Regions from separate parts of the Robertmurraya mesotrionivorans genome, predicted to be linked through region 1. Evidence: a T-box and tRNA genes for the amino acid it is inferred to sense, from the RefSeq annotation. Region 1 holds a T-box; the other holds one or more tRNA genes.
The links. The T-box of region 1 lies ahead of ACRX5O_RS01240 (valine--tRNA ligase). A T-box ahead of a tRNA ligase gene usually reads a tRNA of that ligase, here a tRNA-Val.
Positions count from the first base shown of each region.

Region 2: it encodes a tRNA-Val, which carries the amino acid that the T-box ahead of ACRX5O_RS01240 (valine--tRNA ligase) is inferred to sense. The anticodon was not compared.

Region 1 covers NZ_JBPCCH010000001.1:241,831-258,234, reverse strand. The annotation lists gene ACRX5O_RS01250 (sensor domain-containing diguanylate cyclase) at 1-1,296, opposite strand, end outside; gene ACRX5O_RS01245 (bifunctional folylpolyglutamate synthase/dihydrofolate synthase) at 1,383-2,693, opposite strand; gene ACRX5O_RS01240 (valine--tRNA ligase) at 2,755-5,400, opposite strand; T-box leader at 5,444-5,678, opposite strand; gene ACRX5O_RS01235 (YszA family small membrane protein) at 5,863-6,054, shown strand; gene ysxE (spore coat protein YsxE) at 6,063-7,112, opposite strand; gene spoVID (stage VI sporulation protein D) at 7,179-8,318, opposite strand; gene hemL (glutamate-1-semialdehyde 2,1-aminomutase) at 8,464-9,750, opposite strand; gene hemB (porphobilinogen synthase) at 9,775-10,752, opposite strand; gene ACRX5O_RS01210 (uroporphyrinogen-III synthase) at 10,749-11,534, opposite strand; gene hemC (hydroxymethylbilane synthase) at 11,531-12,466, opposite strand; gene ACRX5O_RS01200 (cytochrome C assembly family protein) at 12,490-13,323, opposite strand; gene hemA (glutamyl-tRNA reductase) at 13,338-14,684, opposite strand; gene ACRX5O_RS01190 (LiaI-LiaF-like domain-containing protein) at 14,937-15,422, shown strand; gene yihA (ribosome biogenesis GTP-binding protein YihA/YsxC) at 15,467-16,048, opposite strand; gene lon (endopeptidase La) at 16,045-16,404, opposite strand, start outside.
Region 2 covers NZ_JBPCCH010000007.1:68,125-84,528, forward strand. The annotation lists gene spoVAD (stage V sporulation protein AD) at 1-850, shown strand, start outside; gene spoVAE (stage V sporulation protein AE) at 864-1,220, shown strand; gene ACRX5O_RS13095 (YjcZ family sporulation protein) at 1,308-1,430, shown strand; gene spoVIF (sporulation-specific transcription regulator SpoVIF) at 1,563-1,817, shown strand; gene ACRX5O_RS13105 (UvrD-helicase domain-containing protein) at 1,870-4,158, opposite strand; gene ACRX5O_RS13110 (hypothetical protein) at 4,291-4,563, shown strand; gene ACRX5O_RS13115 (GNAT family N-acetyltransferase) at 4,593-5,015, opposite strand; gene ACRX5O_RS13120 (YjcG family protein) at 5,022-5,534, opposite strand; gene ACRX5O_RS13125 (alpha/beta hydrolase) at 5,650-6,372, opposite strand; gene ACRX5O_RS13130 (TAXI family TRAP transporter solute-binding subunit) at 6,632-7,633, shown strand; gene ACRX5O_RS13135 (DUF1850 domain-containing protein) at 7,750-8,277, shown strand; gene ACRX5O_RS13140 (TRAP transporter permease) at 8,267-10,219, shown strand; gene ACRX5O_RS13145 (hypothetical protein) at 10,234-10,455, opposite strand; partial or broken gene ACRX5O_RS13150 (YozQ family protein) at 10,560-10,718, opposite strand; gene ACRX5O_RS13155 (Fur family transcriptional regulator) at 10,961-11,395, opposite strand; gene ACRX5O_RS13160 (hypothetical protein) at 11,580-11,711, opposite strand; gene ACRX5O_RS13165 (helix-turn-helix domain-containing protein) at 11,721-12,938, opposite strand; gene ACRX5O_RS13170 (S8 family serine peptidase) at 13,087-14,352, opposite strand; tRNA gene ACRX5O_RS13175 (tRNA-Val) at 14,583-14,655, shown strand; gene ACRX5O_RS13180 (alpha-helical endospore appendage domain-containing protein) at 14,976-15,890, shown strand; gene trhA (PAQR family membrane homeostasis protein TrhA) at 15,964-16,404, opposite strand, start outside.

The DNA.
Region 1 (16,404 bases):
AGAGATTTTCTTTCTTTCAGCTGCCATCAACTTCTCGTACTCTGCTTGCAGCTCATTATCTAAGTATCGATAATTGTACAGATTGGTAAGTGCGCATCGCTCACTTATTTCTTTTGTCTTCTCATAATGTCTCGCATTCTCCACAGCTACAGCTAAGTAAGAGCATAAAATTTCAAGAATCATAAGCTGTGATTTTTCGTACGCCCTTTTTTCAGAAGAAGCTAGCAATAAGATTCCAACCACTTCGTTGCTTTTAACAATAGGAACGCAAAGTACACTCTCCATATCCGGGGAAAGCGGCTCCTTTGTTATAAATTTCCACTCTTTGCTGCTCGAGAAAATAAGGGCATTCTTATCTGCCCAAACCTTCCCACCAATTCCTTCTCCTTTTTTTAAAGGTTTCATTGTCTCGAAGGATCGAAACTCTCCATGACTACTCTCCATCCGAATGATGTGCAATTGACCATTCTCTTTATCCAACACATACGCTTCATCCACTGGAAGCAAGGTTTTTAATTTTTGTAAAAAGAGTCCCAGCACCCCTTCCACATCAAGTCTTTCAGCAAGCTCATGTCCAATTTCCGCCGCTTTTTGGAGATAACTATTCACCTTTTCAGTGGAGTAGTAAAGGTTTAAAATGATCGAAAGACTAGCAAACGGTACTCCAACAAATAATAGAGCCACAACGCCTACCTCGATATATAACGTGTATAGAACTAGCCCTATAGGCAAAGTAAGGATAGATGTAATAGTCTCCCAAATAAAATCCTTACCAAAGTACTGCTGTTTTTGCTTAAACAAAGCATATCTAATACCTGATAGAATCAACTGATTGAGAGCATAATTTACGACTGCGTAAATTATCGCAATCAGTAGCAGCTTTGGATTCTCTACCAAAGTAAGGCCGTGAACGCCGCCTAATGCATAATAAATCACTCCACTGAGAAGCGAGCAAACAAAAAACATAAGTGAATTAAGGGGAAAACGATATAATTGCTGTTTGGTGACACGAAGTTTAATTAAAAGGACGATGATACCAAATTGCACAAGAATCATTTCATAAAATAACCCAAATGTCAAAAACACCGCCAATGATACCCATTGAATAAGAAAAATAGGAGTATTATTTACAACCATTGGGACGGATGCAACGAAAGAGATTAGCAAAAGAAATGCAAATAGATCAAAATCTACCCCACTAATTAATGGTGGGAAAAAGGAATATGTTAAATAGAGTCCAATTGGGACAATTGCTAGCCAAGATATCCAAATGATTTTTTTTGATTTTGGATCCATTTCCTCTCCCCTCCTTTATTAATGGGTGAAAAGACTTACTTTACGTTAAGTTTATCAAAGATTCAGATATTTGTCATAGTTTTATTTTACATTGTTTCTAGTAGCTTAAGTAATTTTGGTTTTACTTCTGCTAAAAAATATAGCGATCCTGTAATGACAAGCACTTGGTTTTCCCCAAGATGGAATAGTTCATCTTCAATACTTGCCTCCCAATCCATGTTTTCTTTTTTATTTTCAGACAAACTAATCGAGTAGAGTTCTTTGCTGGTTGCTGCGCGCGGAAAATCAAAGGATACGAAGGTGATTTGAGAGGCGATTTCATCTAGCTCTTGAATCATTCCATCTAGCTTTTTATCTCTTAACGCCGCAAAAACGATGTGGATTTCCTTATCATGGTAGCGTTTTTTCGCTTCACGGACCAATGTGTGAATTCCCTCTTCGTTATGAGCTCCATCAATAACAACCGTCGGGTCGTTACTTACCACTTCAAATCTCCCTGGCCAATAGGCTTTTTTTATACCCTTTCTAATAGACGTGGAATCAATTACAAATTGATTCGTATCATTTAATAGATGAGCGGCCATAATTGCTAAGGACGCATTTTCTATTTGATGTTTACCTATCATTGTCGTTTGAATAGAAGACCAGTTTTTATCAGCCATCTTCCAATCAAACTCTTCCCCATTTGAAAATGACTGATGGTTCATAACATGAAAGTCTTCCCCTAATACCAAACAATCTGCATTCTCTTTCGATGCTTTCTTTTTTATTACTTGTAACGCTTCTGTTTGGTGAACAGCTGTAATAATGGGTACACGTGGCTTAATAATACCAGCTTTTTCAAATGCGATTTTCTCATGGGTATCACCTAAGATGGCAGTATGGTCAAGACCAATACTTGTAATAATCGACAGAAGAGGATTTATAATATTTGTTGAGTCAAACCGTCCACCTAGGCCGACCTCATATAGTACGATATCAACCGAGCTCAACTGACCAAAATAATAGAGCGACATAGCTGTTATGACCTCAAACTCCGTTGGTCCCCCTAGTTCCGTTTGCTCAAGTTCATCACTCAAAGGTTTAATTATATTGACTAAACGCACAATATCATCATTAGATATAGGCTTTCCATTCACACTAATTCGTTCGTTAAATTGCTCAAAATACGGGGAAGTAAAGGTGCCAACCGTATATCCCTGCTCTTCTAAAATGGATCTTAAAAATGTAACAGTCGAACCTTTTCCGTTCGTCCCCCCGATATGTACGGAGTGAAAATGTTTCTCTGGATGACCAAGCCTGTCCATCATCCATTCCATTCTTGTAAGCCCCGGCTTGATTCCGAGCCTTAATCTAGCATGAATCCATGCCACTGCTTCTTCATAAGTAAAAAACATGATGGTTCACCTTTCATAATAGAGTGAGGACGAATCCATTTTAGATTCGTCCTACTAAATATTACAGTCCTTTTAATTCATTTAAACGCGTTTCTACTAGCGTTCGTTTTTCCATGTAGTCTTTCTCTTTTGCACGCTCTTCATTAATTACTTTCTCAGGCGCCTTCTTCACAAAGCCTTCATTGCTGAGTTTCTTTTGAACACGTTCTACCTCTTGGGTAAGCTTTGCGTATTCCTTTCCTAGTCGAGCAATTTCTTCCTCTATATTTAGCAGTCCAGCTAGTGGAAGAATAATTTCTGCTCCTGTTACAACAGCTGTCATCGCCTTCTCTGGCTCATCAACTACCGTTCCAATGACTAATTCTTCAGGATTACAGAAACGCTCAATATACGCACGGTTCTTTTCCAACACAGCAGAGATATTGTCGTCTTTACCCTTTACAATCATGTTAATCTTTTTGCTTAGCGGAGTATTTACTTCTGCACGGATATTTCGAACAGAACGGATAATCTCAACCAATAGCTTCATATCGGAAGCAGCTTGATGATCAGTTAACTCCTCATTTACTACAGGCCATGGTGCAACCGTAATTGACTCTCCTTTATGAGGAAGGTTCTGCCAAATTTCCTCTGTAATAAACGGCATGAATGGGTGTAGAAGTCTCATCGTTTGATCAAGAACATAAGCTAATATAGATCTTGTTGTTAACTTTGCTGCTTCATCCTCACCATAAAGTGGAAGCTTCGCCATTTCGATATACCAATCACAGAAGTCATCCCAAATGAAATTGTATAGAACACGACCAACCTCACCAAATTCATATCGATCTGATAGTCTTGTTACGGTTTCAATGGTTTCATTCAGTCTAGTTAAAATCCATTTATCCGCTACAGACTTTTCACCACTTAAGTCAATTTGTTCATACGTTAATCCGTCCATATTCATTAACGCAAAGCGTGAGGCATTCCAGATTTTATTAGCAAAGTTCCAAGTTGCTTCTACCTTTTCCGTGCTATAACGTAAATCTTGCCCTGGAGAGCTTCCTGTTGATAAGAAATAACGCAATGAGTCTGCGCCATACTTATCAATTACTTCCATCGGATCAACACCGTTTCCAAGTGACTTACTCATTTTACGCCCTTCAGCATCTCGAACAAGTCCGTGGATAAGGACATCCTTAAATGGACGTTCTCCTGTGAATTCCAAGCCTTGGAAGATCATTCTTGATACCCAGAAAAAGATGATATCGTAACCAGTTACAAGACAATCGGTTGGATAGTAACGCTTGTAATCACTTGATTCGATATCTGGCCAGCCCATGGTCGAAAACGGCCAAAGAGCAGAACTGAACCATGTATCTAATACGTCCTTATCCTGTTCCCAGTTTTCAATATCTGCAGGAGGCTCATGATCAACATGTACCTCTCCTGTTTGTTTGTGATACCACGCTGGAATACGGTGGCCCCACCAAAGCTGACGAGAAATACACCAGTCACGAATGTTTTCCATCCAGCGCAGGTACGTGTTCTCAAATCGGTCAGGAACAAAATTCACTTTTTCTTCTTTCTTTTGTAAGGCGATTGCTTCATCTGCTAAAGGTTGCATTTTAACGAACCACTGTGTTGATAAATATGGCTCAACTACTGCACCACTTCTTTCTGAGTGCCCAACTGAGTGCATATGCTCTTCAATTTTAAATAATACGTCATCTGCTTGAAGATCCTTAACGATTTGCTTACGACACTCGAAGCGGTCCAGCCCTTGGTACTTACCGGCATTCGCATTCATCGTGCCATCTTCGTTCATTACTAGTACGCGTTCAAGATTATGTCTATTTCCAATTTCAAAGTCATTCGGGTCATGTGCCGGAGTTATTTTCACTGCGCCTGAACCAAATTCCATATCTACGTAGTCGTCACCAACGATTGGGATCTCACGACCAACAATCGGCAAAATAACTGTCTTCCCAATCAAGTCCTTATATCTATCATCCTCAGGGTGAACAGCAACTGCCGTGTCTCCAAGCATGGTTTCTGGTCTTGTAGTTGCCACTTCAATGAATCCTGAGCCGTCACTTAAAGGATACTTCATATGATAGAAAGCACCTTGAACATCCTTATAAATAACTTCAATATCAGAAAGCGCTGTTTTTGTTGCTGGATCCCAGTTGATTATATACTCTCCTCGATAGATAAGTCCCTTTTTATATAATGAAACGAAAACCTCTCTTACTGCTTTCGACAATCCTTCATCCAGCGTAAAACGCTCTCTGCTGTAGTCAAGACCTAGACCCAGCTTTGACCACTGCTCACGTATATGACTCGCATACTCTTCTTTCCACTTCCAAGTTTCTTCCACAAATGCCTCACGACCAAGATCATATCGGCTTTTTCCTTCGGCACGGAGCTTTTCTTCCACCTTTGCTTGTGTTGCAATACCAGCATGGTCCATTCCTGGCAACCACAATACATCATACCCTTGCATACGTTTCATTCTCGTAAGAATATCTTGCAAGGTGGTATCCCAAGCATGCCCTAAGTGTAGCTTTCCTGTTACGTTTGGTGGCGGAATAACGATTGTATATGGCTCTTTCTCTTGGTCATTAAGTGCTTGAAAGTATTTTCCCTTTAGCCACCATTCGTATCGACCACGTTCAATCGTATTTGGGTCGTATTTGGTTGGCATTGTTAATTCATTTGTTTCCATTTTGTTCCCTCCTAAGCTAAATACAAAAAAACTCCAATCGTCTAAAAAGGACGAATGGAGTTTGCTTCGCGGTACCACCTTTTTTCCAATCAATAAATAAACCATGATTGGCTCTTAAAATAGATAACGGACTTCCCGTCTTTCACTACAAAGCATTGCTGTTCGTAAAAGATGCTCAAGGGCGACCTTCAATTGGAACGCTTAGAAAACCTTTCAGACACGAGTTTTCCTCTCTTAAAGCGAGTAACCAACCTACTCTTCCCTTTCAAAGCAGATTTCTGTATTCAATTATGTAAGACTAAAGATATGAACCTTCATTTTATACTCCATATACTACATAAAAAAGTACGTTAACGTCAATAAGGATACCCATATTTTTTTATAACCATACATAGAGTAATGGAAGAAGCATTTTTTTACTAGCCTCTATGGTATTACATTATGAACTTAGGAGGGATTGGTGTGAAAAGAAGGTATAATCCTTATACATTGCCACCATGGTTAAGGACTGTGAGAGGAGTATGCAGACAATTCATTATCCCTTTTTGTATCTTTCAAGGAATTCGAACCATCTTTCTTCCAACAACATTTGATGTATTGTTTCTAGCCATACTCATTGCTCTAGCTATTGCATTTCACTTTGAATTTATTTAGGGAGCCCATTAACTTTGGGCTCCCTCGTTACTTTGAGCTGCCGCTGCAGCTTGTTTTTTTTGTCTTTCAATTTCCTCTATACGCATGACGACGTATTCAGAATTTTTTAATAACCAAAATTGTTTCTGCAGGCTTTGAACAAACTTTCTTTCATTTCTTTCTTTTGATTTATAATACTCTTCCACCACCCTTAACACAGGACCGGGATGAGCAAAATAAGCTAATAATAAGAGCATTTCGTCATCTTTTAATGGAAAGTACTTTAAATACACATATAACCAGTCTATACAGTCATCACAACGCTTTGGAAAGGTATTTAACAGTCTTGATAAAAAAGGTAAAATATCATGAATGGCAGCTCCTTCTCTGCTACCTTCAAGATTAATAAAATATCCATATCCTCTATCATCATAGAGAAAATGCTCAGAAGAGATCTTACCATGAACCAAGACCGCTCTGGCCTTCGTTTCTTCCTTTGTTAGCTCGAACCATTCTTTTAGCTTGTTTTTGGAATACGTTAGTGCTTGACGAATGTCATTGTAATACAAGCAAAACAAAAGTTCGGTAGGGGACATATATTGTTTTCCTTCACATGCTTCAATATAGCCTTCAATAAATTCTGTCTCTTTTTCCCAAAGTGATGAAAGAGAAGTATAATGTTCTTCTTTTTCTTGAGGATCAATGGTCACTTCATGAAGCGACAATGTATGAAGCCTTGCTAGCTCCCGGAAAAGCTGTTGATTTCTTTCATTCCTGTTTTCTTTTTCCTCATTTGGTAACCATGGCATCAAGTAATATAACGCTTGATTATGCAAAACCGCATAGCGTCCATCAACCGTTGGATAAACAGGGACAATACGGTTGTATCCTTTCTGATATAGATATTGGATATGTCTAATAAAATCCGTTCCGTGTTTAGGAGCTATCTTTTTTAGAGCAAATACTCCTTTATCACTATAAATACGAAAGATTTTCCCAAATCTCTCAATAAATTGTGGCTTAACTCCGTAATTTTTTAACACCGGCTCCATTTGCTGCAAATAATTAACATTCGACAAGGAGGCTCAACCCTTCCATTAAAAACAACAAGGGCAGGAGTTGTCACCTGCCCAATGGTTGTTCTTCTATTTATGAGCAATAGGAATAGGTATATAAAGAACTTGCCCTTCGTATATATCTTGATTTAACTCAAGATGGTTTACCTTAAGTAATTGTTGTACAGGTACTTCGTAACGTGCCGCTAATTGTTCAACCGTTTCTCCGCTTTGAACGATGGCTACACGAAGTTTTGTTAAGTCTTCCGTCTCCTCTTTTCGAGCAAAAAACTCGGTTAAAGACATCCCCTTTTTTGAAGATTTCTTTTTCTTAATCTTAGGCTGAGGAGGTGAAGAAGAAGATTCTACTTCTGCTTCTGGTTGGAGTTCTGTCACTGATTGTGGCGGAAGTTCGGCTTCTGGTAAAGGCTGAAGCTCAACCTCTGGTGCCTCCTCAACGACTTCTTCTACAACCTCTTGGGGTCCTTCACTTCGAGCTGCTGAAAAAGTAATTTCAGGCTCTTTCGCTTCGTTTACAGGAAGTTGTGGTGCTTCAAAAAGTTCAACCGCTTTATTTATTGAAACCACTTTTTCCTCTGTATCATCTGCTGATTTTCTCGCTTCCACAGCGAATGGTTCATACTCATGTTCCAAAATCGTTGGTTCCTCTTGTTCTTCTGTACGAAGCTCATGAGACCCTTCAACATTTTCTTCTACCTCATCAACGGTTGCTTCTCGGTAAGCAACCTCAAGTTGAACTTCTTCCACTTCTGCTTCTTCATGTGCCGGTTTATGCTGCTGATCTCCATAAAGACCCGTAATCGTTAAATCGGCAGTTAGCTTCATACAGCTTCTTTCTTGAAAAAGATAATCAAAGCTTTCCACTTCAACATGGATGTCATCAATGCTTTGGATACGGTTATTAGGAATGGTTATATCTACCGGAAAACGGTGTGAAAACTCATAGAGTCCCTCTTCCCTCTCCTCCACATGATGAACGAACTTCGGAGCAGTAAACAAATCCTCCTCTTCGTTAGAACCATCATTGTAACGCTGATATTCCCCTGTTAATTCTAATGCACCTTGAATGGTGACATATTGTTCGTTTTCATGAATCGTAATATTTGGGTCAAGTGAAATAGAAACTAACTCCTCTACTTCCTGTCCCTTTTGAAACCACACCGATTCTTCTAATGAAAATCGCAAGCACGACTCGTTACCTTGAGACAAAGCGACTCCTCCCTTCATATCCTATACGTTTAATCACTATGTCATTATCACTCTATGAACTAGTGAATATTTTTATGAATAAAAGTAATCGCTAAGAGCGTGTTTACATAAAAAAAGAGACCCATTAGAGTCTCTTTCCTTGTAATTATCTTAGCTTTGAAAAGGCCATTTCGATGGCTTCGATTGTTTTTTCGATATCCTCGTTACTATGAGCTGTTGAAAGGAACATTCCTTCAAATTGAGAAGGTGGTAAGAATACACCCTGATTCGCCATTTCTTGATAATAAGTAGCGAAATAATCAAGATTTGAAGTTTTGGCTTGTTCGTAGTTTGTAACAGCTTCGTTTGTAAAGAAAAATCCGACCATCGATCCCACACGGTTGATGGTGTGAGGAATATCGTGTTTTTGTGCTGCTGCTCTTATTCCCTCTTCAAGCAATGCTGCTTTACGCGCAAACTCCTCATAATGATCTGGTGTAAGCTGGCTTAGTGTTTCTAATCCTGCTGTCATGGCAAGAGGATTACCAGAAAGCGTTCCAGCCTGGTATATTGGGCCACTTGGTGCGATTTGCTCCATGATTTCTGCTCTTCCTCCGTAGGCTCCAACAGGTAGCCCACCACCAATAACTTTTCCAAGACATGTTAAATCAGGAGTAATTCCAAAATATCCTTGCGCACAGTTGTATCCAACTCTAAACCCTGTCATTACTTCATCAAATATTAAAAGTGCTCCATATTGCGTAGTAATATCTCTAAGCCCCTCTAAAAATCCTGGTTGCGGTAAAACAACTCCCATATTTCCTGCAACAGGCTCTACTATGATTCCAGCAATATCATCGCCGAATTGCTCAAATGCATAGCGAACACTTTCCAAATCATTATACGGAACCGTAATCGTATTTTTTGCGACCCCTTCTGGAACACCAGGGCTATCAGGAAGACCTAAAGTTGCCACACCAGATCCTGCTTTGATTAACAGAGAATCACCGTGACCATGGTAACAACCTTCAAATTTTAAGATTTTATTTCTCCCTGTATATCCACGAGCTAAGCGCAAAGCACTCATGGTTGCTTCCGTTCCTGAAGAAACCATACGAACGATTTCAATAGACGGCACTCTTTCTTTTACTAATTTAGCTAGTTTCGTTTCAATCAAACTAGGAGCACCAAAGCTTGTACCAAGTTCTGCCACCTTTTTAATCGCTTCAACGACACGGTCATTTGCATGACCCAAGATTAATGGTCCCCAAGACAATACATAGTCAATATATTCGTTTCCATCTATATCATAAATTTTCGAGCCTTTTCCTCTCTCCATAAAAATCGGATCCATTTTCACCGATTTAAACGCACGAACAGGACTGTTTACTCCACCAGGCATAAGTGTTTTTGCTTCAGTAAAAGCTTCAATAGATTTAGAATAAGAGCGCATAAGTACCCCTCGTTTCATCAAGTATTAGTTTTCTTTTAACCATCTTGCTGCATCTTTGGCATGGTAAGTGATAATAAGGTCAGCACCTGCTCTTTTCATACCGGTTAGCATTTCCATTACAATATTTTTTTCATCAATCCACCCGTTTTGAGCCGCAGCTTTAACCATTGAATACTCTCCACTCACATTATAGACAACTACAGGCAGGTGAAAATTATTTTTTATATCACGTACAATATCCAAGTATGGCATTCCAGGCTTCACAATAAGGAAGTCTGCTCCTTCCTGAACATCTGAACTTGCTTCTCTTAAGCCTTCCATTCGATTGGCTGGATCCATTTGATAAGTTTTACGGTCTCCAAATTGAGGTGTGCTCTCAGCCGCTTCACGAAATGGTCCATAAAAAGAAGAAGCATATTTCACAGCGTAAGACATAATAGGGATATCCTCAAAGCCTGCCTCATCTAAGCCTGCTCTTATGGCCGCAACAAATCCGTCCATCATATTTGAAGGAGCTATAATATCCGCTCCTGCTTTTGCTTGGCTAACTGCTGTATCCGCTAATAATTTCAGTGATGGATCATTTAATACTTTACCATCTTCGATCACTCCACAGTGCCCATGACTAGTGTATTCACATAAGCATGTGTCCGCAATAACAACGATATCAGGATGCTGTTCTTTTATGACTCGAGTCGCTTCCTGTACAATTCCATGATCATGAAAAGCACCCGTACCGCACTCATCTTTTTCATTTGGGATTCCAAATAAAAGGACGGACGTAATCCCAAGTGCTACAACTTCATCCATTTCAATTTTTAATTGATCCAATGATAGTTGAAAAACTCCTGGCATAGATTGAATGGCATTTTTTATATTTTCACCTTCTACTACAAAAATTGGATATACCAAATCTTCAAGGTGTAAGTGGTTTTCACGAACCATTGTGCGTAATGTTGCTGAAGATCGTAAACGACGGTGACGAGAAAATGATTGATTCATTTGTTCTCCCTCTTTCCTATTATTTTCATAATACTTTGTAGCATATGATCAATTGTGTACGTATTTGGCATGGCGTCCACGCGTAAACCTAGAGCATTAGCCCGTTGAAGAGTAACAGGCCCAATACACATGAACAGGCAATGATCAATAGTCGATAATAAATTCATTTCTTTCACAACAGCCATAAAATGATCAACTGTCGAAGGGCTAGTAAAACTTATGATATCTAACTGCTTTTCTGTTAGCGCCTTCACTAATGCGTCCCGACTGCTGTCAGGAAAAAACGTTTCATAAATGACTAGTTCATCCACATGGGCTCCCTTTTTTTCAAGGGTGGTAGAAATAAGTTCCCTAGCTAAGTTTCCTTTAGGAATTAGAACATTCGTCCCTTTGCTAATATTCGGTGAGAATTCTTCAACAAATGCTTCAGCCACATATTCTTTTGGCTTAAAGTCAACTGTTACCCCTTTTCTCACTAAGGCTTCCTCCGTTTTTTCACCAATAACAGCAATCTGTATGTGATCGAGGGCGGTCGGGTTTATGTTGAAAGCAAAGAATGTTTCTACAGTCACATTACTAGTAAAAATAATCCAATCATATTTATGTAGTTTTTTATGCAGGAGGATAGCCAGATTGGCAGAAGCAACTGGTCGAAAGGAAATAAGAGGGATTTCCACTGGAATCCCCCCATATTTCTTGACTAAATCTGAAAATGGTTTTGCATGCTTTTTTCCTCTAGGAACAAGAACCTTCATTCCGTTGAGAGAGTATTCATCACTCATTCACTATCAAGCTCCACTTTCACCGCGTCAATTAACGCTTTACCTCCGTTAGAAATCAGCGCATCTGCCACTTGCTCCCCTAGCTTTTCAGGATCTTGTCCACTTGCTGATTCCTTTAAGATGGTTTTTCCATCTGGAGTTGCGACAAGCCCTGTAAGAGAGATATCACCGTTCTCTTCAACTTTTGCATACCCTGCAATCGGGACCTGACAGCCGCCTTCCATCTTTTGAAGAAATGCTCTCTCGGCTGTCACTGCTTGTTTGGTTTTCACACAAGTAAAACGAGATAATAAGTTAAGTAGCTGTTCATCACTTTCTCGGCACTCTATCGATAATGCACCTTGACCAACTGCTGGGATACATACTTCATCATCAATAAACTCTGATACTACCTCACTTGCCCACCCCATTCTGGAAAGGCCAGCAGCAGCTAGTATGATTGCGTCATATTCTCCCGTTTCTAATTTGGCTAATCGTGTATCAATATTTCCTCGTATCCACTTTATTTCAAGGTCTGGTCTAATCGCAAGCAGCTGTGCACTGCGACGAAGACTGCTTGTGCCAACGACAGAACCAGGCTTTAATTCATTAATAGGCGTGTGATTTTTAGAGATTAGCGCATCTCGATGATCCTCACGAAATGGAATACAACCAATCACTAAACCTTCCGGCAGGACAGCTGGCATGTCTTTCATACTATGTACCGCCATATCTATTTCCTCATCAAGCATTGCCTGCTCAATTTCCTTAACAAATAACCCTTTTCCACCAACTTTAGATAAAGTTACATCTAGGATTTTATCCCCCTTCGTAACAATCTCTTTTACCTCAAATTCAAAGGATGGGTCTAATTTCTTCAACTGGTCAATGACCCAGTTTGTTTGTGTAAGTGCAAGCTTACTTCTTCTGGAGCCAACTATAATTTTCCGCATGTAAACCTCCTATGTATGTATCCTTAAGTGTACCAAAAGTGGAAGGATGATAAGTTGCCTATTAAAAAGAAATTGATCAAAACAATTAAGAATGAAGCAATATTCCAAAGAGCCAATGACCTTCCATACAGCTCCTTACTAACACGTAAGTATAAATAAATGCTATATGCAATCAGTACACCGAAAGAGCCAATGACCTTTGCATCTAACCAAAACATCTCAGGAATTTTTAAGTATGCCCATTGAATTCCTAATATGACTGCTAGCATTAGCATAGGCACACCAATGACATTTAAAACATATGACATATGCTCAAGTTTAGATAAATCAGTAATTCTTAACAGCCTAGCTCCCCACTTCTTTTTCTTTAGTAAGTTGTACTGAATCAAATAAAGAAAAGAGAAAACAAAAGAAAGGGAAAAAGCTCCATAAGAAAGAATCGCAAGTGTTATATGAATCAACAAAAGCTCCGAGATGAGCTGCTCGGCCATCACGTGAGATTCAAATTGTACTGGTGCAAACGTATGGATAGCTAGAATAATAAACCCTAAAACATTTGTAAAAAACACAATGAAATCAACACGAAGTAAACGATTGATTCCTAATGATAAAGTAATTAACACCCATGCATAAAAATAGAGCCCTTCAAATATGGTAAGCACCGGGAAACGGCCGGTTTTTAACATGTACAAAAATAAAAACATCGTTTGAAGTAACCACACAAATGCAAGTAACCAGAAGGCAACACGATTTGCCTTCCGGTTATGATGTAAGAAATCAATAAAATATAAGAGCACGCTCAAAGCATACAGGACAACGGTCAGCTCATGCAGCCTCGTCATATAGTAGTCAAACATTCGCTTCTCCTCTTTTATGATTGAAAGGAAGGCTGTGGGTTTGTTACAACCACTCGATTTGGCTCCGCTTCTCTCAGAACTTGTTGCTCTTTTACAAGTTCATCAATATTAAAGATTTTCACAAACAAATCTAACGCTTGTTCTGAATCTTTTCGAGCGGCTAATTCCTTTGCTTGAAGAATTGGATCCTTTAGCATTTGATTAATAATACTTTTCGTATGTTTATTTAATACTTTAAAATCACGTTCAGACAGATGAGGAAGCTTTCGTTCTAAGCTCTTCATTGTCCCGGACTGAATCGTAAGTGCTTTTTCACGTAAAGCAGAAATAATAGGGACAACCCCTAGTAAATTTAGCCATTGTTTAAAGTCAACAATTTCTTCTTCAATCATCATCATAATTTGTGCAGCTGCACGCTTTCGTTCTTGAAGGTTCGCTTCAACGATTCCCTCCAAATCATCTATATCATATAAGAAGACACTCTCAAGCTCAGCTAATGCTGGGTCCAAGTCACGTGGAACCGCAATATCAACCATGAATAAAGGCTTTCCTTTACGCATCTTTTCTACTTGAGTCATCATATCCTTTGTAATAACAAATTCTTTTGCACCTGTTGAACTTATTAAAATATCTGCATCAATTAAAGAACACTGAAGCTCTTCTAGTGTTTTAGCTTCACCTTCGAAACGTTCAGCTAAATTCTGAGCCTTTTCATACGTGCGATTAATAACAGTTACCTTGCTAGCTCCATTTGCATGTAGATGCTGTATGGCAAGTTCTCCCATCTTACCTGCACCAAGAATTAACACATGTTTTTTATTTAAGGAACCAAAGATTTTCTTCGCTAGTTCAACCGCTGCATAACTTACTGATACCGCATTCGCACCAATATCTGTCTCTGAATGTGCTTTTTTAGCTAAGGTTACTGCTTGCTTGAAAAGCTGGTTAAAAACCGTACCAACTGCTGCATTTTCCTGAGCTAATAAAAAGCTTGTACGAACTTGACCAAGAATTTGTGTCTCGCCTAATACCATTGAGTTCAAACCGCATGTTACACTAAATAAGTGTTCCATAGCACCGTCATGTTCGTATATAAATAAATATGGTGAAAATTCGCTTTGCTCAATCGAAAACCATTCTGAAAGAAATTCTTTTATATAATATCTGCCTGTGTGTAGTTGATCAACAACCGCATAGATTTCTGTTCGGTTACAAGTAGAGACAATCACATTCTCTAACACACTCTTTTTTTCTTTAAGAGCGTTCATTGCTTCCCCTAACTGCGAAGGGTTAAATGTCAAACGCTCACGAATTTCAACAGGGGCAGTTTTATAATTAAGACCGATCACTAATATATGCATACAGAAATACACCCCCCAGAATATTTGCATGTTTGTTAGTAGTAATTATACCATGTTCCATTTTTGTAGATTTAAATGAAATATGACCATATTTGAATAAAATGTGAACAAAAATTAATCAACTGTGATGCAAATATGCTATTATAATTAATTGGTAATCAATGCTTGCTCGTCATATTACGACAAGCCTCCATATGTACAGTAACAAAAATTAGAATGATTATCAAGTAATCCTTACTGGAAGTGGTGCTAATGAAAAATCAACGAATCTTTCCTGGAATCATCCTTATTGGTTTTGGTGTTTATTTCTTTTTACAACAGGCGAACATCGCTCTTTTTCAACAATTTTACACATGGCCAACATTGCTGGTCATCGTTGGAATCTCCTTTCTCTCTCAAGGGTATGGGGGAAAAGATTACGAAGCCATCCTGCCTGGTGTCATTCTTACAGGCTTTGGTCTTCATTTCCATATCATCAACCATTTTCAATTATGGCCAAATCATATTGGAACGTTTATCCTCATTATTGCCCTTGGATTCTTACTACGTTACCAAAAGGTCCGATCGGGACTCTTCCAAGGGATATTATTTCTTGTACTCGCACTATTGCTTTTATTTTACGATAAAATCACCGCATGGCTTGGTATCCTCGAAAACACGGTTTCGATTGCTTGGAAGTCTTGGCCGGTAGTGTTGGTGATAATTGGCTTTTACTTACTCTTTATCCGAAAAAAATAACTACCACAAAAAACCGTCAGACACTTTGTTCTGACGGTTTTACTCTACATATAGCTTTCAATGGTTGCCCACGCTTTATCTTTTCCTTCTCCTGTTTCAGAAGAAAACTGAATAATCGTATCATGCGGGTGTAATTCGAGCTTTTCTTTTGTGATTTTCAAATGCTGTGCTCTTTTTGTTTTAGAAATTTTATCAGCCTTTGTGGCAATCACGATGCATGGAATTTCGTAATGCTTTAAGAAATCATACATCATAATATCATCTGCCGTTGGAGGGTGACGTAAATCAACAATTAATAACACGGCCTTAAGCTGCTCTCTCATCGTTAAATACGTTTCAAGCATTTTCCCCCATGCTTCCCGTTCCTTTTTTGAAACCTTTGCATATCCATATCCTGGTACATCTACAAAATGAAGGACTTCATTAACGATATAAAAGTTCAGTGTTTGTGTTTTACCAGGCTTTGAAGAAATTCTTGCTAATCCTTTTCGATTGAGCATTTTGTTAATAAATGATGATTTCCCTACATTGGAGCGACCAGCTAAGGCAAATTCAGGAATTGGTTCAACTGGGTACTGATCTGGCTTAACTGCACTAATGACGATTTCAGAGCTTGTTACTTTCATCTATCGGCACCGCCAGTCAAAGCATGTTCTAACACTTGGTCAAGATGTGACACGAGAACAAACTGTAATTCTTCACGAACACTTTCAGGAATATCATCAATATCTCTTTCATTATCCTTTGGACAAATGATTTTAGTTAAACCCGCTCGATGAGCACTTAAAGATTTCTCCTTTAAGCCCCCAATTGGTAGTACTCGACCACGCAACGTAATTTCACCTGTCATACCAACTTCTTTACGGATGGCACGCCCTGTGAGAGCTGAGACCAATGCCGTTGCCATTGTAATTCCGGCGGAAGGCCCATCCTTCGGAACCGCTCCTTCTGGAACATGGATATGGATATCATTTTTCTCATG
Region 2 (16,404 bases), on a different contig from region 1:
ACTCGAAGTTGCAACGAATACAGCGTTCGAAAAAGAGGGTGTGACGGCAGATGATGTACAGTTTATGATTGCTGGAGATCTTATTAATCAAATTACTCCAACTAGCATTGCTGCAAGACAATTGAAAGTCCCATATCTAGGTATATTTGGTGCATGCTCGACATCAATGGAAGGACTTGCACTTGCCTCGTTTTTTGTTAATTATGGGGGAGGAAATTATATTCTAACAGGTGCTACGAGCCATAATGCGGCTGTTGAGAAGCAATTTCGTTACCCCACTGAGTACGGTGGACAAAAGCCACCTACCGCTCAATGGACCGTAACAGGTGCAGGTGTTGCACTGGTCAAAGCAAATCAGGGAAATGCAAGTGGGAAACCAGTTACAACATCAGCCACTATAGGAAAAGTCATTGATCTTGGGCTAACAGATCCTTTTAATATGGGTGGTGCAATGTCTCCTGCTGCAGCTGATACGATCTTAGCTCATTTTAAGGATTTAGAAATTGATCCTTCATATTACGACTTAATTGTAACAGGTGATCTTGGAAAAATTGGACATGAAACAACGTTTGGATTATTGCAACAGGAAGGCTTACCAATTAATAAAGAGCAATTTAAGGATTGTGGCATGTTAATTTACCATGAAGATCAGCCGGTTCAATCGGGAGGAAGCGGGGCAGGTTGTTCAGCAACAGTATTGTATGGCCATCTGCTAAATGAAATGAAAAAGGGGACATACAAGCGAATTCTAGTCGTTGCAACAGGAGCACTTCTTTCCCCGCTTACTGTTCAACAAAATGAAACCATTCCTTGTATTGCCCATGCTGTTTCTATTGAAATGAACGAATAAGGGAGGGAAGAAGATGCTCGCTATGTTTTTTTGGGCATTTGTTGTTGGAGGTGCAATTTGTGTAATCGGACAGCTAATGTTTGATGTAGCACGGCTTACCCCTGCACATACATTAAGTACGCTTGTAGTTATTGGAGCAGTGTTAGACGGATTGGGATTATATGAACCATTAGCAGATTTTGCAGGTGCTGGAGTAACTGTACCAATTACAAATTTCGGGAATACTCTTGTTCACGGTGCCCTTCAAGAAGCTGAACAGCATGGAATTATCGGGGTATTAACGGGCATGTTTGAGATTACAAGCTCAGGTATTTCAGCAGCAATCGTTTTTGCATTTATCGGTGCTCTAATATTTAAACCAAAAGGTTAAAACTTTTTTAATATAGGACAAAGCCTACACGTTTTCAGGTCACTTACATACGTTATAGTAAGTCAAGGAAAAGTGAGGTGACTTGATATGGGTTACGGTTACTGCGGCTACGGATATGGTGGCAGCGGCGGTGGATACGGATCAACTTTCGTATTAATCGTTGTATTATTCATCTTGTTAATTATTGTTGGAGCTAGCTTTTACAACTAATCTCCAAAACGAAGTGTAGGAAGAAAGATCGTTTCTGTACAAAGAAACGGTCTTTTTCCTGTCCAAAAATCACCCTTTTTATGTTTTGTTCATAAGATAAGAGTAGCTTAAAAAGGAGGCGTGGTTTTAAGAATGGATAATCAATTTTTCAAAAATGTTGAAAAGAAAACGGGCGTTAATATGAAAGACATTCTTGAACTGGCTGGTTCATTACAAAATGCAAACTTTAAAGATGAAAAAACAGTTCGCAATGTAATCAAACGTGTATCTCAAATTGCAAACAAACCAGTCACAAAGGAAATGGAAGATAAAATCGTTTCTTCTATCGTTGCTGATGGAAAACAGCTTGATTTTAATACGTTATCTAAAATGATTAATAAAAAATAATTTAAAAAGAGAAGCTCCCGAAATTGGAAGCTTCTCTCTTCTTTTTACTGTTTTATTTAGGAAGGATGGGAGTCAAAAATCTAGAGGGCTTAGCGTTTTTGCCTCTTCTCTTATGCGGTATCGCTATATAGCATTCTTCTCGAGCGCGAGTAATAGCTACATATAGTAGACGACGTTCTTCTTCAATTGGTGCCGACTCACCATTCCTCAAGGAGTCTAGTGCGTAGTCGTGGGGGATTCCTCCATCAACAACATCAAGAATATACACGACTCGGTATTCTAATCCCTTTGCTCGATGAATGGTGCTAAGGGTAATTGCCTGTTCAAGCTGTTTACTAAGTTGTTTTATTTCTTTATTCATAGCACTCATATGCTTCGTGTGGTCTAGGAAGTCGATGATTGTTTGGAAGTTTTTAGCTGCGACCTTCAAATCCCGAATATCGTCAGAGCCTTTTTCAAGACTATTTCCTTCATTGCCGCGCTTTTTTAGATATTCCCCAAATCCTACTTCCTTTTCAATGAATTCAATGCACTCTAGCGGCGTGCGTCCTTTCAAGCTTCTAATGGATGGTAATAGCTTTTTTAGCTTTCTTTCTTGAAAAGCATGTCCGGTTGTAATATTGGATAAGCATTCGAGCAAGGAGCAATCATTCAAAATGCTGTTTGCTTTTAAGTCAGTCATAACGGATTGTCTAATAAAGAGAACCGGGAGTATCTGACTGATAGCGTGCTGGTCATCCTCATTAATAATTAGACGTAGAAAGGACAACATGGATTTTACTAAATAACGTTCATAAAAGTTCTCGGAATCCAGATCTATTCGAAAAGGAAAGCTAGTTGTTGCCAGTCTTTCAAAAACTGCTCGGCTCCCGGTATTCGTTCGGTATAAAATGGCGATATCATTTGGAACATAACCGTTTTGTAGTTTTTCATTTATATCCTGAACAATCATGGTTGCTTCCTCTTCTTCATCAAAAGGATAAAACAACAAAGGTGAAAGAGAATGTTGATATTGAGCTTGCATGGTTTTTTTTCTCCGAGCTGTATTCTTTTCAATGATCCGATTAGCAGTTGAAATAATCTCATGTGAGGAACGGTAATTTTCGTTTAGGATAATCATTTTACTATTTGGAAAATCTTTTTCAAAAGATAGAAGGTAATTAGGGTCACTACCTCGAAATGCATAAATAGATTGATCGTCATCTCCTACGGCAAATAAGTTTTCAGTTTTCCGAGATAGCAATTTAATCAGCTCATATTGAACTTTGTTAATATCTTGAAACTCATCAATTAAAAAGTATTGAAACCGATTTTGGTACATTTCTAAAACATCAGGATGAGCGGTTAAATATTTATAGCAGCCGATGAGCATATCATCAAAGTCAAAAAGGTTCTTCTTTTCCTTTTCAGTTTCATAATATTTATATAAATGCAATACTTGCTCCTCCCACCGACTAGCTGTTTGTACATCCTGTGGAAGAAGAAAGGTATTTTTCCAGTATCCAATTTGTTGTAGAGCTAAATCGTATGCAAACTCCTTCTCATCAAGAGAAATTGTTTTTCCACCTTCTCTAAATATTTGGTCCTTTTGCCAATCCTTTTTTATCAGTTTAGAAGGATGCCATCTTTCTGGCTCATGGTAAGCTAGTATTCTATAAAAAATACTATGAAATGTACCAGTTAACAGCCTATTGATGTCTGTAGGTGAAAGGAGAGGATATTGGTTAAGCCTTTCTTTCATTTCAGTGGCTGCTTTCGCTGTAAACGTAACAAGCATAATTGATTTCGGATCTATTTTTAGCTCATAAAGCATATATGCAGCTCTTGTAGTCAACACTCTCGTCTTACCACTACCAGCACCAGCAACAACTAGGACAGAACCGTTTACCGTTGTAACTGCCTTTATTTGTTGATCATCAAGTTGGAAACCGTTGTTGAATAATCTTTTTATATAATGTGAGGTTATGTTTGATTCTTGCCGAACGGTTGGTTGAAAGGAGGGAGAAGCTTTTACACGTATTGATGGCTGAAACGTATGATGTTTGGCTGGAGATACAATCATACGTGTTACTGGTATTTTGAAGCCATTTCGTTCAACATATTCGATAGGTTCATTACCCATTTCAGCGGATTCACTCTCTAAATCTTTACAATCTGAGTGCTTCCGTAGCATATGATAAAAATAGGGCTCCTCTTGTATTCCTAAATACAGACGAACCTGTTCTTTACAAATGGGACAATGAAGTTTTCCCTTTTTAGCTTCATCATATACAAATTGATAGTTCTCTCTATCTAAAATGTCCAAATTAACTTTTTCATTATTTTTCATAGCAATTTTCATAATTAACCCCTTAAAATCAAAAACTCAATCGAACTCTATCATAACAAAACAATTACTCCTACATAAAGAAGAAAAAATAAAAGTTTTATTTTTCCAAAAGCTCATGGGAGATTTATGAAAGAGGTGAAGAAGATGGGCTATATTGCTCCAGTAGTTAATTTTCAATCAAATCAGTATATAGAGAGAAACTTAATAGCATCAAGAGATCCATATAAATATGAATCGGTAAATAGAGTGATTCCGATAAAAAGTGGAACTTCAGAGGGGAATCAGCACCAGCAATCCTCTTTTTCTAAGAAATTGATTCAAAGAGACGAAAGAAAAGTAGTAAAACCTTCAAATGATGCGTTAGCACATATATATGAGATTACAGGAAAAGGAAAATACTTTGACATAAGCATATAAAAAATGCCTCAACTAATGAGGCATTTTTTTTATATATATTTCTTCATTGTTCGATGTGGAATACCAGCATCCATAAACTCTTCAGATATGACTTCATATCCTAATTTACTGTAAAATGGAATGGCTTGTGTTTGAGCGTTTAATTTTAATGCAGAATATTTATTTTGTTTGGCATATTGTTCAATTTTATCCATTATCAGTTTTCCAGCTCCGGTACCTCTGGTCCCAGACAGTACACAGATTCGTTCCACTTTTCCGATCCCATCTAAATTTCGAAAGCGACCAGCACCTATAGGCATTTCCTGATCATAAAGTACGAAGTGAGTGCATTCATCGTCGTACTGGTCAATCTCTTCTTCCTCCGGTACTTGTTGTTCTTCAACAAATACCAATCTTCGAACACTAAAGGCATCCTCGAGCTGTTCTTTTGTTGTAACGATTTCTACATTCACTAATATCTATTCCTTTCCAAGCCTGAATGTCTCAAAAACAGTCCATGAGCCATTTTCTAATTGATATAAAAGATGGAAACGATCAACGTATTCATCGTGATTCATCTTCTGCATTTTTAATGATCCGAAAACATCCGAATGCTCATCATCTGATAATCTTTGTCCTAACGTTATATGAGGAACAAAGGAATATTCTGTAGCCTCTCCATACCCAAGGGCATCAATCGCCTCATGAAGATCCGTAATCTCGGTAGAAGGTTCTACTTTATAATAAATAACATTGTTTACGGGATGAAAAGAACTAAATTTCGGTATGTGAATATGTAAAGGAGAAAATCTTTTTGCGATATCTTCAAGTTTGTTAGCTAATGTTTTTGCCTCATCCTCGCTAGCTTCAAATGGCGCTTTTAATGTGATATGTGGTGGGATGAGTGAATAATGAGGATCATAGCGCTTTCTGTAAGAATTAGCTAAATCTTGAAGTGTTTTTCCAGGGAAAATAACAATTCCAAATTTCATTTTATGACCTCCGATAAGCTATGTAATATAGAAGAGTTGAATATTAATTATTATAACAAATTTTCAAAATCATTTATATAATTATACCCATACATGGTCCGAAATACCCTTTGTATTATGAGCCAAACATCGCTTTTAGGGACGTTCTCAAGTCTCCTTGCCAATATGTCCAGGTATGATCTCCATCAAATTCGTTATAAACATAGGAAAGAGAATGATTTTTTAAGTATTTGTTCAGTTCTCGGTTAGGTGTTAGAAAATCATAAACCTTATCGTTTGTCATTTTTACGGCCGTCTCGTTTTGTCCAATGCTATGGTAAATAGAGAGAAGGCTAGTTGTGTTTTCATTAACCACTTTTTCAAAGACGCTATTGTTAATGTAAGGGGATTGAAGAATGACCTTTCCAAATGTGTTTGGATATTTTATAGCGGCGAGTAGAGAAATAGTAGCCCCTAAGGAATCACCAATTAATGCCCGTCCCATTCCCATTTGGAAGGTTGGAAACTTTTGATCCAAAAATGGTATAAGCTCATGGGCCAAAAAGCGGATGTAAGCTTCATGCTTATTACCTGTCGGATGATATTTTTCCCTGCGATCTTCAATCGTAAGATAAGGAACTCCAACAACAATAAGATTTTCTATTTCTCTTTCAGAAAGTAGATCATCACAAAGCCTTGCCATTCTACCTAATTGGAAATAATCCTTCCCATCAGCTGTAACAAGGAGATGGTACTTATATAAAGGTGAAAAATTGGCTGGTTTATATACCAAAAGGCTTATCTCTTCTTTAAGTTCGTAACTGTAAAATAATAAGTCTTGGATCGTTCCTTTTAGGATATTCACTTAGTATTTCCCCCTAACTGGAATATAAAGGTACTACTAAAAATTCTATCACAAATATTGTATGTAAATAAATTTATTTTATCTTGTGTATAAATACTGTATAGAAATTACATAAATAAATAGAGTGTATTAGAATGAATCATAGAAAAGTTGTAGCAGATATGCTAGTTGTACCAAATTGTTTGACAAACTGATGAAGGATTATGATAAAATTGATACGAAAAACTGGAAATTTATAAAAGGGGGAATTCCATTGAAAAAGAAACGTTTTCTTCTCTCAACCGTTCTGATGTTGGTACTGTCACTTGTGCTTGCTGCTTGTGGAGCAAACAATGACGAGGGAAATGGTGCTGAGGATAGCGGTGATTCAGGTGCTGAAAAACCAAAGTTCATTAGTATCGTAACAGGTGGGACTGGTGGTACATACTATCCATTAGGTGGATCATTTGCATCGATTATTTCGGATGCAACTGGTATTGAAACAAACGCTGAAACATCAGGTGCTTCTGCTGAGAACATGACCACACTTAAAGCTGGTGACGCAGAAATTGCCTTTTCACAAACTGATATTGCTTCATATGCTAAAGACGGAAAATTAATGTTTGAAGGAAATGCAGTTGATAATGTTCAAGCAATTGGAACATTATATCCAGAAACAATTCAAATTGTTACTACTGCAAAGTCAGGTATCAGCTCTGTTGAAGACCTAAAAGGGAAAAAAGTTTCTGTAGGAGCTCCTGGTTCAGGTACAGCTGCTAATGCAGAACAAATTTTAGAGGTCCACGGTTTATCATTTGATGATATCGAGAAGCAAGATCTATCATTTGATGAGTCTACTGCAGGTATTCAAGATGGAACAATTGATGCTGCATTCGTTACTGCTGGAACACCAACAGGAGCAGTGGAAGGGTTATCTGCAACAGAAGATATTGTGATTGTACCAATTGCTGCTGATAAAATTGCAGAATTAATTGAAGCATATCCATACTATGTTGAGGACGAAGTTCCTGCTGGTACGTACGGACTAACTGATAAAGTGGCAACTGTTGCTGTTCAAGCAATGTTAGTTGTTCGTTCAGACCTTTCTGAAGATGTTGTATATGATATTACGAAGGCTATCTTTGAAAACCTGGATAAAGTGACACATGCCAAAGGTAAATTGATCTCAGCTGAAAATGCTGTAAATGGTGTAGGAATTGACATCCATCCAGGTGCGCAGAAGTATTATGATGAAAAAGGTATTAAAGCTGAATAATAAAGTAGTTTGGTGAAAATGTGACCGGCCGGCTTTTATAACCAATTAAGGTTATTTTGGTCGGTCAATTTTCGCTTTTTAGAGATAAATATGTATTAGAAAATGGACGTGTTACCATGGGGAAAGTGATTAAAAGCAAGTCCTTTCTAAGTTTATTCCTCAGTATGTTACTCATCATTTGTTTATCAATTATTCCATACAAAAAAGCTTTAACTTTTCAGTTAGAGAACACCGGTAAGGTTCTTGTGTATATTCCACTCGGTGACCATCCGGAATTTAAAATAAAATATACACACTCGATTCACCTATCAGACGTAATTGAGAGTTATCAAGTTAATAGCAATGGAGAAATTAAGCAGTTTGAACTCGAATACTCTGATTTTTCCATTGGGATGCCGGAAAATGCATCAAAAGGTGAAGTTTTTAAGCAAAAGAATGGAAAGTATTATATAAAAAATATGAATCGAATTTTTCCATACTTTGATTTAAGAACTGGAAAGATTCGTGCTAATCATACAGTAATATATGGAAACAAAGAGTACCCTTTAAACGAATATATACAGCCAGGTACTTGGGTAAGAATAAAGGTAACTAAGATGAACCTTTATCAACAATGGAAAGGAGTGAATCTCATTGACGGATAAATTCGAATCTCTGTCACAAGAACAGCAAGAAGAGCTTTTAGAAAAATATGATCCGGAAGCTGGTTCGAGAAAGCTAACAGGAATATTTGGTTGGATTGTATTTCTCGGATTATTATCATTTTCATTATTTCAACTTTATACAGGTATTTTTGGTATTCTAACTGCTCAATTGCAACGTTCTATTCATTTAGGATTTGCACTAGCTCTTATATTTCTACTTTTTCCTGCTAGAAAAACGAAAGGGAAAAAAAATAAAGTTGCTTGGTATGATGTATTACTAGCAATAGCTTCAGTTGCAGTGGGTGCCTATTGGCCTCTCATGATCGATGAGTTGGTATTACGAGTTGGTATGTTAACTGATATGGACTTCTATATTGGACTTCTTGCCATTATTCTTGTGCTTGAAGCAACAAGAAGGGCAGTGGGGTTACCAATAACAATTATTGCAGGACTTTTTCTTGCATATGCTGTATACGGACCATATATGCCGAGCTTCTTAGCTCATCGAGGGCTATCACTTGAACGACTTGTTCAAACGATGTTCTATACAACAGAAGGAATCCTGGGTACACCTTTAGGAGTTTCTTCAACGTATATCTTCTTATTTTTACTCTTTGGTGCCTTCCTTGTGAAAACAGGTGTTGGGCAGTATTTCAATGACTTGGCAGTATCAATTGCCGGAAAAAGAGTTGGTGGGCCTGCAAAGGTGGCTATTTTCTCAAGTGCTTTACAAGGGACAATTAGTGGGAGCTCAGTTGCTAACGTTGTTACCTCTGGTTCATTTACAATCCCTATGATGAAAAAACTTGGTTATAAAAAGGACTTTGCTGGTGCAGTAGAGGCAGCGGCGTCAACAGGTGGGCAATTAATGCCACCAATCATGGGTGCTGCTGCATTCTTAATGGTAGAATTTATTGGTGGAATAACGTATTGGGAGATTGCGAAAGCAGCTGCCATTCCAGCTTTATTATATTTTGCTGGAATATGGATTATGACTCACTTTGAAGCCAAGCGACTTGGACTAAGAGGCTTAAAAGATGAGGAAATGCCTAATCGTAAAGAGGTGCTTAAAAAGTTCTATTTATTAACACCGATTATCGCAGTTATTGTGTTAATGACATCTGGTATGACAGTAACAAGAGCTGCACTATTTTCCATCCTTGTAGCAATTATTGTAGGAGCTATTAATAAAGAAACACGTGTAGGTATTAGAGGGATTATTGAAGCACTTGTTGATGGTGCAAGAACAGCGCTTGGAGTGGCAGCGGCAACTGCTGCTGCTGGTATTATTGTGGGTGTTGTTACAAAGACAGGACTTGGATTAAAGCTTGCTAATGGGTTATTAGATCTTGCTGGTGGAGCGTTAATTCCAACATTAATGTTAACCATGCTCGCAGCGATTGTGCTAGGAATGGGATCACCAACAACAGCTAACTATGTTATTACGTCTACAATTGCTGCACCAGCAATCATATTGCTTGGTGTACCTGATTTGTCGGCACATTTATTTGTGTTTTATTTCGGAATCATTGCTGACATTACACCTCCAGTTGCATTAGCAGCTTTTGCAGCAGCGGGTGTTTCTGGAGGCGAGCCGATTCGTACAGGTGTACAATCAGCGAAGTTGGCCATTGCAGCATTTATCATTCCATATATGTTTGTTTTATCGCCAGAGTTGTTAATGATAGATACAACATGGTCGTACCTTATCTGGGTCATCTTCTCTGCACTTGCAGGTATGATGGCGATAGGTGCGGGGGTTATCGGATATTGGATGAGAAAGCTGTTCTGGTGGGAACGAATTGTTGGTATTGTTGGTGGAATTCTTCTTATCTATCCAGAAGGGGTTACTGACATCATTGGCTTGGTGACATTTGCCGTTTTAGTTGCACTTCAATTATTCATAAAACGACCTGAGCCATCAACAGCTATAGGTAAGTAATTTATTGAAAGAGCCTAGCCAATGTTAGGCTCTTTTTGTTTTATTGGGAAAACAGACAATATATTATTAATTTTAAACAATCTCTTTTGCTTTCGTAAAAAGCAATAAGCGCGGATCGTATGTGGATTGATTTCATTTACAATGATTGTTCGTTGAGTAATTTTTTGTTTGTCGGAAAGATAGATGATCTGTATAGGTTGCTCCTCTTTTAATGCTTTTAGTAAAGCCCTCTGCATATGCATCCCTCACAATTAAGGTTGATATTCCTATTATATACGAACAAATGTTCTTTATTCAATAAATGAAAAAAAGTGTGGAAAAAAATCCACACTTTTTTGAATCAGTCATTCTTTTCTAGTTCTTGGTCGATCGTCCCTTCGTAATAACCATCACTTGCTTGTTCATGTGTTTGGGCTAATCCCATTTCGAGTTGGTTTTCACTGTTGTAATCAGAGGGCTCAAATGTTTTACCAGCAATTTTTGATGAGTTGTTTTTTTTCATTCCATTCCCGCCTTTCATCATTTTCCATCAACATACATACCTATTTTTTGATAAAAGGGAGAAGGGCATACAAACTAAAAAATAAAAAAACTGCACATATTTTGCAGTTTTAAGGAATGGTTAATTTTTTCTGATTTTAAACTTACTTCCACATTTACAAATCACACTATGCTTCAAATATTTAATGGGAGTTTGACACTTAGGGCATACACTGTTATGCATAATAATCGCCTTCTTTTTTAATTAGTAACTTCTTTGTTTTCACTACAATTTTTACATACTCCATAAAGCTCGAGCTGATGAGAATGAACACGAAACTTAGTTAACTTGTTAGCTACATCTTCCACTTCTCTTAATAGTGGATATTTAAAATCTTCAATTATTCCACATATATGACATATCACATGATAATGTTCTTCCATTTGAAATTCATATTTGCTTAAACCATTACCATAGGGCAATTCATTTAATATTTTTAATTTCACAAACATTTTTACGTTATTGTAGATGGTTGCAATACTAATAGAGGGGAGTTGTGAATGTATGTCATCTACAGTTGGATGACCTTTGATGGATGCAATCGTTCTTAATATTAGCATTCTTTGTGGTGTAATCCGTAGTCCGCGTTCTTTTAAAAAAGGGATAAGTTTATCGAAATCAAATTCATTATTCATAAAAGAACCTCTTTATTAGAAGATTAGAAAGTTGGAAAGTTCGAGTAGAGTACATAATTATGATAACACTTCTCATTCGAAAATCAATACTTTTTTATAATTATTTTAAATTAATATCTATTTTATTTAGTTGTTTATAGAATATAAAAAACGGCGGTCTGAATTTTCTCAGACCGCCGTACTTTTATGCTTCTTTCACTGGAGGTAAAATTGGGTGGCCCTGTGGAGCATCAGAACTTGAAAGAACATAGGTAGCACCTGTTGAAGATGTAAGAATAAAAGCGATGACAACAAAGGAATAGATTAATTTTTTCATAATATCCTCCTAAATGGTTTTATTCAAATAATATATTGCTTTCTCAAACATACCAGTTGAATGATAATGCTTGGAAAGTAATTGATAAAACATGAGTAAGTCATCTTTATTTTCGTTTGAGCTTTCTAAATATGGAATAACGGTTAAAATGACGTATTGGATTGACTTTGATTGATTCTCCAATGCAAGGAGGTAATATTTTGATAGAATGGAATACTTTTTATTATTTAGAGTTTCTGAGAGAGTGAATGTAATAGTAAAGGCTTCTTTTGCAACTTGATGTAAATGCATCTTAAAAGCAACTTGACCTTTAACGTACTGTGTGACGAGACAATGTGTGGTAGGTGATAATTGTAAGGAAAGACTTTTATTTAAATACAACATTGCTTTATCGTGGTCTTCAAGCTTTTTATAAAGAAGCCCGATATTATGATAAATTTGTGGTAGGAGATTCGTTTCGTTTAATAATGTTGCATTTCTTTCTAAATGGTGAAAACAGCTTTTTGCTTCTTCGAAGATTCCAGAGTGAGTGTAGTTAATTCCTAACAGCATTAAGCAATGAAGGATTCGAATAAAATTATGCTCATTCATATAGGACTGGAGGGCTGCTTTTGCAAAGTGAATGGCGTGACCGGATTGCTGTAAGGCTGCCTTTACCATTGAACGATAATATAGGAATTCGCCCGAAGAAGAGTCATGACTGATTTGAAATAATGAGTCAAACTGTTGATCCGCTTGTTCAAATTGTCCCTTTAATATATACAGTACCGTAATACAATAATGAAATAAATAGATTTCATGTTGGGAAAATGATTTCTTTAGTTTATTAAGAATTTCCTTTTGGTGGTCAGCTTGATCTACATTACCGAGAAACAATAGGTAACGCATCTTATACAGCTCATATGTATGTAGGTAAGAGGTAAACGGAATAATTGCGTCATAATCCTTCAACTGGTTGATAATATCTTCAACCTCGTTTTTTTGGTAAAAATAAATCTTTTCATTTAATCGATTTAATAAGTCACAGATAATTTTTTCCTGTTCCTCGGCCCGATTTATGCTGATATGTAATCGATCGAGCAGGAGAGAAATGGTTTCATCATTTGCTTCCTTTCCGTTATTTTCAATTTTGCTTAAATGGGAAACGGAACAAATTCCATTAGCAAGCTCCTTTTGGGTAAGCCCTTTTTGAGTCCGATAATACTTAATTAAAGGTCCAAATTGCAACGAAATCACCTCCTAATGCTTATACTTTATCACCGTTACCATAAATGTAAACCTATTTTTCAGATATTTTTGAATACAGGAAAAAAGGACGATATTTCGAACGTAAAAAAACCATCCAGAGAATTCTGAATGGTTTTTTTTCCTGGCTTTATCTTACGCGAGGGAATCCAAATCCTGAAGCATAGTCGTCTCCAGCTGCCGCACCAATTCCGCCGTTAATATCGTACGATTTTGCACGATTTTGTAGTTCACTTCTAAGCTGTGTATGTGAGAGTGAAGGATTGGCCCCCCATATTTTCGCCGCTAAACCAGAAACATGTGGAGTAGCCATTGATGTCCCACTAATTGTGTTATATCCACCGTTATACCAAGTAGATTCTATTGCTGCACCAGGTGCTGATACTTCAACATCACGCTCTTGAATAACGAAATCAGCATCAGTATTCGGATTGCCTCTTGATGAAAAATCAGCGACACGGTAAGTTCCATTTTGTTGAACGTTTTCAAGCGCAGCCACCGCAACGGCATTTACTAATGCACCTGGGTAACCAATCGTGTTGCTTGCAGAACCGCTATTGCCGGCAGCTGCAACCACCAATAAACCTTTGCTGTAAGCATAATCAACTGCGGTTGCAATCATGGTATCTTTTGAGCTTGAACCAAGGGACATGGAGATAATAACCTTTGAACCTGTTCTTGTTGCCTCGTCTGCTGCGTGTCGAATAGCTCCAGCAATGTCATCGGAATAGCCTGAACCACGGTCGTTTAGTACCTTATAAGCCCAAAGGTCAGCTTCAGGAGCCACTCCATAAATTCCTAGTCCGTCACTACCACCATGAGCTAATACTGTACCAGCGACATGGGTTCCATGACCGTTTCTATCATTACAAGAGCCGTTAACAAGAGGAGATTTTGTTTGTGTAAAATCTTTACACTGTTCAGCTGAACCTGCTAAGTCAATATGGCTTGTGTATACACCGGTATCTAAAACGGCAACTTTAATTCCTGCACCACCGGATGTTGTTTGAACAGAGCTATCATTATAGATTGCTTGAATTCCCCAAGGAGTTTGGTCACTTGGAAGAGCTTGTGCAGATACTCCTGGCTTTGCTTTTGCTTCTGTACGATCTTCGAGGCTTACCTCTTCAACCAATTCAATAGTAAGATTCTTGTTTTTAAGTAAAGCGTTGTACTGACTTTCGTTTACTGTTGTTGTAAACCCGTCATTTTCAAAGTCCCAGCGCGATCCGTACGTTTGTTTTGCTTTCACCTTTTCGCTCTGAGGTCCTTGGATGTACACTCGATAAGTATCCTTTGAAGCACTTTCCTGCTGGGCACCTAGTGCACCGCTTGCAAATAATGATAGTCCCATTGCTGCGCTAATAAGCACAGATCCTAAAGTTCTTTTTTTCATGTATGAACTCCTTCCCGACTTAAAGGTTCAACCTTAAGAGGTTGTAAGGTAAGTATAGTAATTATTTTCAAACAAAATCAATAGACTTATAGAGTAAGAAAGTTGGGAAAATTTTGTGGAAAAGCAGAGTGGCAATGGATTTTAAAAGAAAATTAAAGACTTCTGTTAAATGAGGGATGATATTGACAATTCTCTTAAATCAAGTATAATAAAATATGTACTTTATAAGAGATCTGTTAGCTCAGCTGGGAGAGCATCACCTTGACAGGGTGGGGGTCGGGGGTTCAAGTCCCTCACAGGTCATTATATAAACACCCAATTGTTTTAAGCAATTGGGTGTTTTTTATATTGGTCGTGGTCTTTTTCACGCTATAAATAGATTCATAACAACAAGTTTTTCAAAAAATGACGAAGCTTAAAAGTTATATTAAAACGCTTGAAAAATGTGTGTTTGACATGAAACAAGTCCAAACCATATTACAAGGATGGAATAAATTAAGTATAGAGAAGGAAGAACATTTATTAAAATTGTCATATACACCTATAAGTGTCTATACAAACTACGGGAACTTGAATAATTTATTATTGTTACATTAAATTGAAAAGGAGTTGTATATCTTAATATGTCTTTTCCGAATATCCCTCCTGAAGGTATTAATCCAATCGATGGTCTTGATTCTGAACAAGTAATTCTCTTACTTCTTGCTTCGATTGCATTTGAAGAGCTTGGTTTAGCGCACCTAATTAATACTGAAGCTGAGAAGCTTCAGGGAGCAATCGGTACTCTTGTGGATGATCAAGGAAATCTAGTAAATCCGAATATTGTTGCTGGAAGCCTTGCTGAGTTATTACAAGTAAATCGTGAAGTGGAAAGAATGTTGCAAACTATCATTAAAAAAGAAATGTTACTTCAATTTAAATTCGAAAATATTCTCGATTTTCTTTCTACATCAACTACAACCACAACCACCACCACAACAACAACAACCACCACAACAACGACTGATACAACGACTGATACAACGACTGATACAACGACCACTACAACTGATACAACGACCACAACGACTGATACAACGACCACTACTACTTCAGCACCTTGTGATTGCAGAACAGATTTTGGATTTTCGACTGAGGGGCAAACGGTACAGGTCCAGCAACAAAATAGAGTAGGTGATGTATCAACAAGTAGTAATATTTGCCCTTCCTGTACTCTTGAGGGTACAAATTTCACGTTTACCTTTACTAGTACTGACGGAATGGATCCTTTTGTTGAATTTACTTTTGTTGCGGATGAATTTTTTACAATTAACTGCCCAGGCGAAGGACAAGAAAATGTAATGTTTGTTACTGGTTCAGGTCAAGTACAGGCAGGTAGCGAAGGAATTGATCCTGGTACGTACACATTTTCTTTATTTGTTGACGATGCGAACGACATCATTGATTTAGAATTATTTAATGAAACAAATACACGAGTTTTCAACACGTTTAATGGTGTCTCTGTACCTTTAGGAGTAGTAATTACCGATTGTGATTAATGTGAAACTTATTTATTGAAAGTGAAAAAACAAGTCCCTAATTAATAGATTAATTGGGGACTTGTTTTTTAATTTATAGTACATACATATACACACATAGGAAGTGAGCAGTCGATCCGAGCATGATGAAAATATGAAAAATCTCATGGAACCCCATAAAACGTGATTGAAGAAATTTAGGTTTCGCTCCGTAAATAATACCGCCAATTGTATAAAAAATTCCTCCTAAAACAAGCAGAAATAAACCAGAGTTGCTCAAAATATCTGCAAGAGGAGAAGCGACAAAGATTACCATCCAACCCATCACAATATAAATGACTGTTGATAACCAACGCGGGCAATTAAACCAAATCATTTTAAATAACACACCACAAAGAGCAGCAAATACGATAATAGAAAACAGTAACCAACCGGTTAATCCATTCAGACTAATTAAACAAAAAGGAGTATACGTCCCTGCAATGAGAATAAAAATCATTGAGTGATCAAGCCTACGCAGAAAAGCAATGACCGA